DNA from 2 places in the Neobacillus sp. KR4-4 genome. Region 2 is predicted to be linked to the other one. Evidence: a T-box and tRNA genes for the amino acid it is inferred to sense, from the RefSeq annotation. Region 2 holds a T-box; the other holds one or more tRNA genes.

The links. The T-box of region 2 lies ahead of tyrS (tyrosine--tRNA ligase). A T-box ahead of a tRNA ligase gene usually reads a tRNA of that ligase, here a tRNA-Tyr.
Region 1: it encodes a tRNA-Tyr, which carries the amino acid that the T-box ahead of tyrS (tyrosine--tRNA ligase) is inferred to sense. The anticodon was not compared.

Annotation. Positions count from the first base shown of each region.
Region 1 covers NZ_JBHHJU010000037.1:45,044-49,695, reverse strand. Annotated here, with positions in the region: partial or broken rRNA gene ACE198_RS25450 (23S ribosomal RNA) at 1-119, shown strand, start outside; rRNA gene rrf (5S ribosomal RNA) at 197-313, shown strand; tRNA gene ACE198_RS25440 (tRNA-Glu) at 352-426, shown strand; tRNA gene ACE198_RS25435 (tRNA-Val) at 466-541, shown strand; tRNA gene ACE198_RS25430 (tRNA-Thr) at 563-638, shown strand; tRNA gene ACE198_RS25425 (tRNA-Lys) at 646-718, shown strand; tRNA gene ACE198_RS25420 (tRNA-Gly) at 734-808, shown strand; tRNA gene ACE198_RS25415 (tRNA-Leu) at 815-903, shown strand; tRNA gene ACE198_RS25410 (tRNA-Arg) at 925-998, shown strand; tRNA gene ACE198_RS25405 (tRNA-Pro) at 1,004-1,080, shown strand; tRNA gene ACE198_RS25400 (tRNA-Ala) at 1,098-1,170, shown strand; tRNA gene ACE198_RS25395 (tRNA-Ser) at 1,178-1,270, shown strand; tRNA gene ACE198_RS25390 (tRNA-Met) at 1,431-1,504, shown strand; tRNA gene ACE198_RS25385 (tRNA-Asp) at 1,540-1,616, shown strand; tRNA gene ACE198_RS25380 (tRNA-Phe) at 1,662-1,734, shown strand; tRNA gene ACE198_RS25375 (tRNA-Tyr) at 1,749-1,833, shown strand; tRNA gene ACE198_RS25370 (tRNA-His) at 1,839-1,914, shown strand; tRNA gene ACE198_RS25365 (tRNA-Cys) at 1,931-2,004, shown strand; tRNA gene ACE198_RS25360 (tRNA-Gly) at 2,016-2,089, shown strand; tRNA gene ACE198_RS25355 (tRNA-Ile) at 2,094-2,167, shown strand; tRNA gene ACE198_RS25350 (tRNA-Asn) at 2,179-2,253, shown strand; gene ACE198_RS25345 (sulfite exporter TauE/SafE family protein) at 2,688-3,452, opposite strand; gene ACE198_RS25340 (hypothetical protein) at 3,655-3,918, opposite strand; gene ACE198_RS25335 (sigma-70 family RNA polymerase sigma factor) at 4,416-4,652, opposite strand, start outside.
Region 2 covers NZ_JBHHJU010000048.1:4,839-9,490, forward strand. Annotated here, with positions in the region: gene ACE198_RS27190 (cation:dicarboxylate symporter family transporter) at 1-319, shown strand, start outside; gene tyrS (tyrosine--tRNA ligase) at 437-1,690, opposite strand; T-box leader at 1,738-1,962, opposite strand; gene ACE198_RS27200 (transglycosylase domain-containing protein) at 2,107-4,652, shown strand, end outside.

The DNA of each region.
Region 1 (4,652 bases), on a different contig from region 2:
AGATTTCCCATAGCGTAAGCTAGTAAGAACCCTGAAAGATGATCAGGTTGATAGGTCAGAGGTGGAAGCGTGGTAACATGTGGAGCTGACTGATACTAATCGTTCGAGGACTTAACCAATTTTAAGGTGAACTCAAGTTTACAAAAACTTCTTCTGCATTATCTAGTTTTGAGGGAATGATTCCTCAATTTAATAGTCTGGCAGCAATGGCGAGAAGGTCACACCCGTTCCCATACCGAACACGGAAGTTAAGCTTCTCAGCGCCGATGGTAGTTGGGACACGCGTCCCTGTGAGAGTAGGACGTTGCCAGGCAAGCCCTATCGGGTTATTTTTTTGTCAAAATATAATCTGGCCCCTTGGTCAAGTGGTTAAGACACCTCCCTTTCACGGAGGTAACACGGGTTCGAATCCCGTAGGGGTCACCAAAGTTTTTTCACGATAGTGAAAAATAGTATCATTAATTTGGAGGATTAGCTCAGCTGGGAGAGCATCTGCCTTACAAGCAGAGGGTCGGCGGTTCGATCCCGTCATCCTCCACCATATCTATCTTTCAAAGATTATGCCGGGGTAGCTCAATTGGTAGAGCAACTGACTTGTAATCAGTAGGTTGGGGGTTCAAGTCCTCTCGCCGGCACCATTAGTACGAGCCATTAGCTCAGTTGGTAGAGCATCTGACTTTTAATCAGAGGGTCGAAGGTTCGAGTCCTTCATGGCTCACTTTTAAAATTAATTGCGGAAGTAGTTCAGTGGTAGAACACCACCTTGCCAAGGTGGGGGTCGCGGGTTCGAATCCCGTCTTCCGCTCCAACATAAGCCGGGGTGGCGGAACTGGCAGACGCACAGGACTTAAAATCCTGCGGTAGGTGACTACCGTACCGGTTCGATTCCGGTCCTCGGCACCATTAAGTGAATTAAATTCATTTGCGCCCTTAGCTCAGCTGGATAGAGTGTTTGACTACGAATCAAAAGGTCGGGAGTTCGAATCTCTCAGGGCGCATATAACGGGAAGTAGCTCAGCTTGGTAGAGCACTTGGTTTGGGACCAAGGGGTCGCAGGTTCGAATCCTGTCTTCCCGACCATTCTTTAATTTTATAACGGGGTCTTAGCTCAGCTGGGAGAGCGCCTGCTTTGCACGCAGGAGGTCAGGGGTTCGATCCCCCTAGACTCCACTTATTCGGAGGAATACCCAAGTTTGGCTGAAGGGATCGGTCTTGAAAACCGACAGGCGGGTCATACCGCGCGGGGGTTCGAATCCCTCTTCCTCCTCCATTATCTTTATATATTGTTGTCGCGGGGTGGAGCACGTTCGAATATGCTACTTCGAATAAATCTACAGCGCAACGATTGAGCCGCTGCTTGAATAAGCTTTCTGAAATCGGGGCGGTCGTTATACTAAGAGCATGTGAAAACTTCACTTTTTTATTATCGTCGCGGGGTGGAGCAGTCCGGTAGCTCGTCGGGCTCATAACCCGAAGGTCGCAGGTTCAAATCCTGTCCCCGCAATTAAGTTATTTTCAAGCTATGCTTGAAAATACTCTGGTCCGGTAGTTCAGTTGGTTAGAATGCCTGCCTGTCACGCAGGAGGTCGCGGGTTCGAGTCCCGTCCGGACCGCCATTTTTATCTTAGTAGTAAATCTACTGTTTTTATACATATTTTTTAGGCTCAGTAGCTCAGTCGGTAGAGCAAAGGACTGAAAATCCTTGTGTCGGCGGTTCGATTCCGTCCTGAGCCATTTTTCATTTATATGGAGGGGTAGCGAAGTGGCTAAACGCGGCGGACTGTAAATCCGCTCCCTCAGGGTTCGGCGGTTCGAATCCGTCCCCCTCCACCATTATGGCGGTTGTGGCGAAGTGGTTAACGCATCGGATTGTGGTTCCGACATTCGTGGGTTCGATTCCCATCAGCCGCCCCATTTGATCTAGTGTTTGGGCAGCATAGCCAAGTGGTAAGGCCGAGGTCTGCAAAACCTCTATCCCCGGTTCAAATCCGGGTGTTGCCTCCAAATTTTTATATGCGGGTGTAGTTTAGTGGTAAAACCTCAGCCTTCCAAGCTGATGTTGTGAGTTCGATTCTCATCACCCGCTCCAAATTGGGCCTATAGCTCAGCTGGTTAGAGCGCACGCCTGATAAGCGTGAGGTCGATGGTTCGAGTCCATTTAGGCCCACTATATATTATTCCGCAGTAGCTCAGTGGTAGAGCTATCGGCTGTTAACCGATCGGTCGTAGGTTCGAGTCCTACCTGCGGAGCCATTTTTTTTTAACTAATCAACTTTCATTTAATAACAACCACCTTTAAAAAGTAACCATTTTTTGAAGGTGGTTTTTTTATGCCTTTCTCTGTTATAACTGAATGTTGATTTTACTGTGTTTGAACAATAAGCGGAAAAATTCCGTTTAAATTGCGAAATACCCATATTTTTTCGATAATAAGGGAAGTTTTTCCGTCTAAATGATTCAAATCGTTGGATTTTGCCTTATTTAGAGCAGTTAAGCGGAATTTCTCCGCTTATATTGGCTTCATAAGCCTCCTCTATATACAATAAGCGGAATTTCTCCGCTTATATCAGCTTCGTAAGCTTCCTCTAAATACATTAGGTCGGAATTTCTTTCTCATACCTACACGAAACTCACTAATAAGTTCATATAAAAAAAGCCAGCATATTAGCTGACTTTTTCATGCAAAATTAGATTAACTTCAAACCACTTACAAAGATTAATACAGCAACTACGGTTCGCAGCGGTCTCGTTGGTACCTTTGCCGAAATGCTGCTGCCAATCAGTACTCCCGGAATCGAGCCCATAAGTAAATTCCCCACAAGCATATAGTTAACATTTCCATAACCGATATGAAGCATCCCTGCTACTGTAACCAAAAGAAACGCGTGAGTAATATCCGTACCAACCATCTCTGATGTTTTCATTCGATAAAGATAAATCATTGCCACAGCGAATAAAGAACCTGATCCTAAAGAAGTGAGTCCCACGATAAAGCCAAAAAGGCAGCCAATTAAAATGGTTAGTGTTTTCTTTTCACTCAAAGGCTTCATTTGCCAACGATTGGGTCTTAATTTTTTCTCTACAAACGTTCTGATAATGATAGCTAGTGAGACAAATATCAATATATAACCGAGGGAATGCCTAATAATCTGTTCTTGATTGTGGTAATACGCTTCAAAATAGTGAAGGGAGCCAATCGCAATGACTGCACTAGGGATACTTCCCATCGCTAAATACTTCACCATCTGAACATTCACTGTTTTTTGCCGCCAGTGTTGAACAAGTCCGAATAGCTTTGTGATTGAATTATAAACAAGGTCTGTACCGACAGCAATGGAAGGATTGACCCCAATTAAAATTAAGACCGGGGTTAACAATGCTGCTCCGCCGACTCCAGTCAACCCTACCAAAAAACCAACAAGTAAACCCATCAACGTAATCCCTATACTCATATCCGCACGCCCAATCAATTCCTAGTATTTATATAGGATTATATACATTTATGCGCGTCTTGTAAATAACTAACTGATTATTAGATTCTGATAATTATAACAATAGATTAGTAGATCACAGAATTGGTGATTGAATACAAGCATAAAAAAACTATGCTGTTCATTCAGCATAGTTTTAATAGTTATGATATGTAACGACTTCTTATGAAAATCCTCCGCCCATTATTAGCGCAACCCCTAATATAATGACTAAGAGTAAGGCGATATATCCGATTATACTAATAATCGTAATAATCCAACCGATTACCTTTCGATCTGTTTTAATTAAGTAAATCCCTAGGGCAATCGCACCAAAAATGAAACCGAGAATTCCCCAAAGGACGGGACTTTTACCATGCTTACGAGAATCGATAACTAAATAAATGGTGATTACTATATTTAAAAGCAATCCAAATGAACCTTCCAAAATACACTCCCCTTACGTTCAAAATTATATTCTAAAAATAAATTATACCAGAAAATTTTAACTAAATTGGAGACTTTTATTAAAAGAATGATCTTAGGGATTTTGTGTCATATTTCAACATTAGTAGAGCAGCTACACCGATTAATTTATGCTTCCTTGTTTTTAATATGCTGCTTATTCCTGGAAGTTGTTATTCTTCATAAAAATGGTTATTCAGCAATGACGGAATTTTGTAGAATAGAGGGATATTTCCTGCGGAATTTTTAAGCGAGGTTCGACAGACTTCACGTAGGTTTAGTTAGAGGAATTCGCTATTTTCAAGACCCTTGCCTGCTTCAATCAAACGATTGATTAGTTGAGAAATTTGGGGATGCTGGTGGAGGTTTGTCATGAATAAGAGCTGGACAAATGTAAGGACAAACCCAAAAGGCTTGTCCTTGGTAATAAGACCGAAACTAGGTAAAATTTTAAAAACAGGTAGGTAATGAACGAGCTCACTAATCCCTCACTATCTTTTTCAATTTTCCCCGAGCCCCGCTACGCCAACTTTTCACGGCTGAGGGGGAGACCTTTTCTAGTTCGGCGATTTCTCTGATTGATAGTTGATCACGGACGGTGTACAGCAGCCATTTCTGTTGGTTCGGAGTCAGTGTTTCACAGTAGGATAGCAGGATTTCTTTCTCTAATGGATCATCAGAAAAGGAATCTTCTACTAGGTCCCAAAATTGCTCATC
Region 2 (4,652 bases):
GGCAATTGCAGCACTGTTCATCGCTCAAATGTATGGCATTCATATGAGCATTGGACAACAGATTACATTAGTCCTTATTTTAATGATTACCTCAAAAGGAATTGCAGGTGTCCCTGGTGTTTCAATTGTCGTCCTGCTTTCAACCTTAGGAAGTGTCGGTATTCCAGTCGAGGGCTTGGCGTTTATTTTAGGCGTAGACAGGCTGCTGGACATGGCCCGTACATGTGTAAACATTGTTGGTAACTCACTAGCTGCTATTGTTATCACTAAATGGGAAGGTCATGAAGTTAAAGAACACATCGAAGAACAGGCTGCCTAAGCTGTCATATGGGAACAGGCACAACTAGTGAATATAGCTGGTTGTGCCTGTTTAGTTTTTTGCAAGGATTCTGTGCCAGCCCAAAAAAAGGGCTTTGAACCCAAAGCCCTTCTCCTATTAGTATTTGATTAATGTGTACTTCTTCTTACCTCTTCTAACAATTGTAAATTGTCCTTCGATCCGATCGGTTTCTGCTAATACATAAGCGGTATCTGTGATTTTTTCGCCATTAACTGTGACGGCACCATTTGAAATGTCTTCCCGTGCTTGACGCTTGGATGGAGAAATTTTCGCCGCAACTAAAAGGTCGACCAAATTCTCCTCATTTTGTGAAGTATATGCTGGTACATCTTTAAAACCCTGCGCAATTTCCGTCGCTGAAAGACTGCTTACATCCCCACTAAATAATGCCTGAGAAATTTTGATTGCCTGCTGTAAGGAATCTTCTCCGTGGATCAAACGAGTCATTTCTTCTGCTAATACCTTTTGGGCCTTACGAAGATGAGGCTCTTCCTGAACAGCACTTTCTAATTGTTCAATTTCCTCGTGCGAAAGGAATGTGAAAATCTTTAAGTATTTAACAACATCGGCATCTGCGGTATTAATCCAGAACTGGTAGAACTCGTATGGCGTTGTTTTTTCAGGATCTAACCAAATCGCACCGCTTTCCGTTTTCCCAAACTTAGTACCGTCTGCTTTGGTCACAAGCGGAATCGTTAACCCATATGCCTTCGAGCCTTCTGGTTGAACTTTACGGATTAATTCCAACCCTGTAGTGATATTCCCCCACTGGTCACTTCCTCCGATTTGCAATTTACAGTTATGGTTCTCATACAAATGAAGGAAATCCATCGCTTGTAAAATGGTGTATGTGAATTCAGTGAATGAAATTCCTGTCTCAAGGCGATTGGCAATAGTGTCTTTTGCAAGCATATAATTCACGCCGATATGTTTACCAATATCACGCAAGAATGTAACGACATCCATAGAGCCTGCCCAATCATAGTTATTAACCATAATAGCCCCATTTTCGCCTGCAAATTCGAAAATAGATTCAAGCTGCTTCTTAATTCCCGCTACGTTATCTTGAACTGTTTCAAGAGTTTGCAGCTTTCGTTCTTCGCTTTTTCCACTTGGGTCACCAATTAATCCTGTTGCTCCGCCAACTAAGACAATCGGACGGTGTCCATGCTGTTGAAATCTTCTTAATGTTAAAAACGGCAGTAAATGGCCGATGTGCATACTATCTGCGGTTGGGTCGACACCGCAATACAAAGAAATTGGCTCCTTACTTAAGGTATCCTTTAACCCCTCTTCATCCGTTTGCTGGTAAATAATCCCTCTCCAAGTCAAATCTTGTAATAAATCCATAAATATTCCCTCCAATAATGTAAAAAAATAAAAACGCCCCTGCAAAATGCAGGGACGTAAATTTACGCGGTACCACCCAGCTTGAGGAATAGGAACATTCCTCCAACTCATAAAATTAACGGTTTAGACCGTTCTCCACTACTGTCAATCAATCTTCACAGAGAAAGCTCAAGGACGTAATTCATTCTTCTATATGTATCAGCTTGCACCACCGCTGACTCTCTACAAACAGGGATAGAAGAACTACAGTTGGTTCCCTTCATAGCTTTTTATTAAATTAATGTATAGCTTTTTTTACCATAATTATAGTTACTTGTCAAACACAACTGGAAATTTCAGATAATGTAGAACTTTGTCAGTTTTTATACCTTTGATATGCTATAATGTATGTGATTTTAGATGAGGTGATACTATAGATGGTTGAAAAATTACAAGCATGGCTCGAAAAATCAAAATCCGTACTGAACATATTTACCCATAGAAAAACGGTTAAAAGTGCAAGAATCACATATCAAGTCGTTTGGAATCTGTTTCTCCTTGTACTAACAGTAGTAATTCTGGGTGGATCATTTGCAACAGGTGTCGGTGCTGGTTATTTTGCCTCACTTGTTAAAGATGAACCTGTCCGATCCTATGACAGCATGAAAAAGGACATTTATAACTACACGGAAACATCTGAGTTATATTTTGCTGATAATAAATATCTTGGAAAACTCCGTACAGATTTAGAACGAGAAGAAGTAAAGCTAGAAGATGTATCCGATTATTTGGTGAACGCAGTTGTTGCGACTGAAGACGAATACTTCTACAAACATAAAGGTGTCGTACCAAAAGCCGTATTCCGGGCAGTCTTCCAAGAAGTGACAAACTCCGCGGTACAATCCGGCGGTAGTACCTTAACACAGCAATTAATTAAAAATCAAATTTTAACCAATGAAGTTTCATTTCAAAGAAAAGCGAGTGAAATATTACTTGCCCTTCGTTTAGAGAAATTTTTTGATAAAAAGGAAATTTTGGAAGCTTATCTAAACGTGTCTACGTTAGGAAGAAACTCGTCAGGACGAAATATTGCTGGTGTCCAAGCAGCGGCAAAAGGAATCTTTGGTAAAAAGGCAAGTGATTTAACACTACCACAAGCAGCCTTCATTGCAGGATTGCCTCAAAGCCCATTCGGATATACGCCTTTCACAAGAGAAGGGACGATAAAAGAACCAAAATATCTTGAACCAGGTCTTACAAGGATGCAAACAGTCCTAAAAAGAATGTTTGATGGTGGCTATATCACCCAAAAGCAGTATACAGAGGCCTCTGCCTATGATATTAAGAAGGATTTTATCAAACCTGTCGCAAATCCACTCGAAAAATATCCTTGGCTAACAGTCGAAATTGAAAAGCGTTCCACTGAAGTTTTAACTACCGTCTTAGCAAAAAATGATGGGATTTCAGAAAAAGAGTTAAAGAACGATGATAATCTCGCTTATAAATATCAAATTTTAGCCAGAAATGCTTTGCGTCAAAATGGATACAAGATTCATTCGACGATTGACAAAAAAATCTATGATGCTATGCAGAAGGTAAAGGATAATTATCAATATTACGGACCTGATAAACCTCAAGAAAAAAAGGATCCAGAAACTGGAGAGGTCAAAACGGTTATGGAACCTGCTGAGGTGGGAGCAGAGCTGATTGAAAACAAAACTGGAAAAATTATCAGTTTTGTGGCTGGAAGGAATTATGATGATCAACAGCTTAATCACGCAACCAATGCCATTAGACAAAACGGCTCCACAATGAAACCGCTTCTAGTGTATGCACCTGCGATTGAGTTAGGAAAAGCAGCTCCAGGCACACCGCTGCCTAACGTAGCATTAGCTTTAGCGCCCGGCAGAAGTGATCCATGGCCGCAAAACTATGACTATCGCTATAGCGGATTGGTTTCAGCACGATATGCTCTGGCGAAATCTTATAACGTTCCTGCTGTTAAACTATACAAGAGTATAGTCGAGCAGCGTCCTGCCAAGTATCTTGAAAAAATGGGATTTACCTCTTTACGAAAAGACGATTATACAAATCTAGCTACCTCGATTGGCTCGATGACAAATGGGGTAACAATTGAAGAAAATACCAATGCATTCAGCACCTTCGCTAACAATGGTAAATTTATTGATGCTTATATGATTGATAAAATTGTTGATAAAAATGGCAAGGTTATCTATCAGCATCAGGTAACACCCGTTAAAGTCTTTAAACCGCAAACAGCTTATTTAACCCTCGATATGATGCGAGACGTTGTTAAAATGGGAACGGCAGCAGGTGTTAGAAGCCAATTAAACTTTAGCAGCGACTGGGCAGGGAAAACAGGAACAGGAAATCAATATATTGACTCCTGGTTTGTTGCTTCAAACCCTAATGTCACCTTTGGTCTTTGGAGAGGATATGATACACCAAAATCGCTTCAGACATCTGGAATGTCTTATAGTGCACGGACCAATAACTTATGGGCAAAGTTAATGAACGCTGCCTATAAAATTAGGCCAGATTTAATTGATCCGGACAAGTCATTTAAAATGCCAAAAGGAATCGTGAAACGCTCCTATTGTGCTGTTTCAGGAATGCTTCCTTCTAAAGCTTGTTCAAAAGCAGGTTTAATCGAAAGTGATTACTTTAATGTCAATAATGTACCTACAAAAGTAGACGATAGCTTAATTGAAGCAAACTATGTCACTGTAGGTGACAAAAAATATTTAGCCTTAGACTCTACACCAAAAGAGTTTTCCCAATTTGGTCTCGTCTTAAATCCTGATTTTATTAAGCGGATTGTTGGAAGTAACTTCCACAATTATAGTCAACTGATTCCACAGAAGGATCGTTGGGGAAAAATTCTTGTTTCAACCGCAAGAATGTACGATAACGGAAAAACTCCTGCTAGTGTTAGCGTAAACGCAAAAGGAAATACCATATC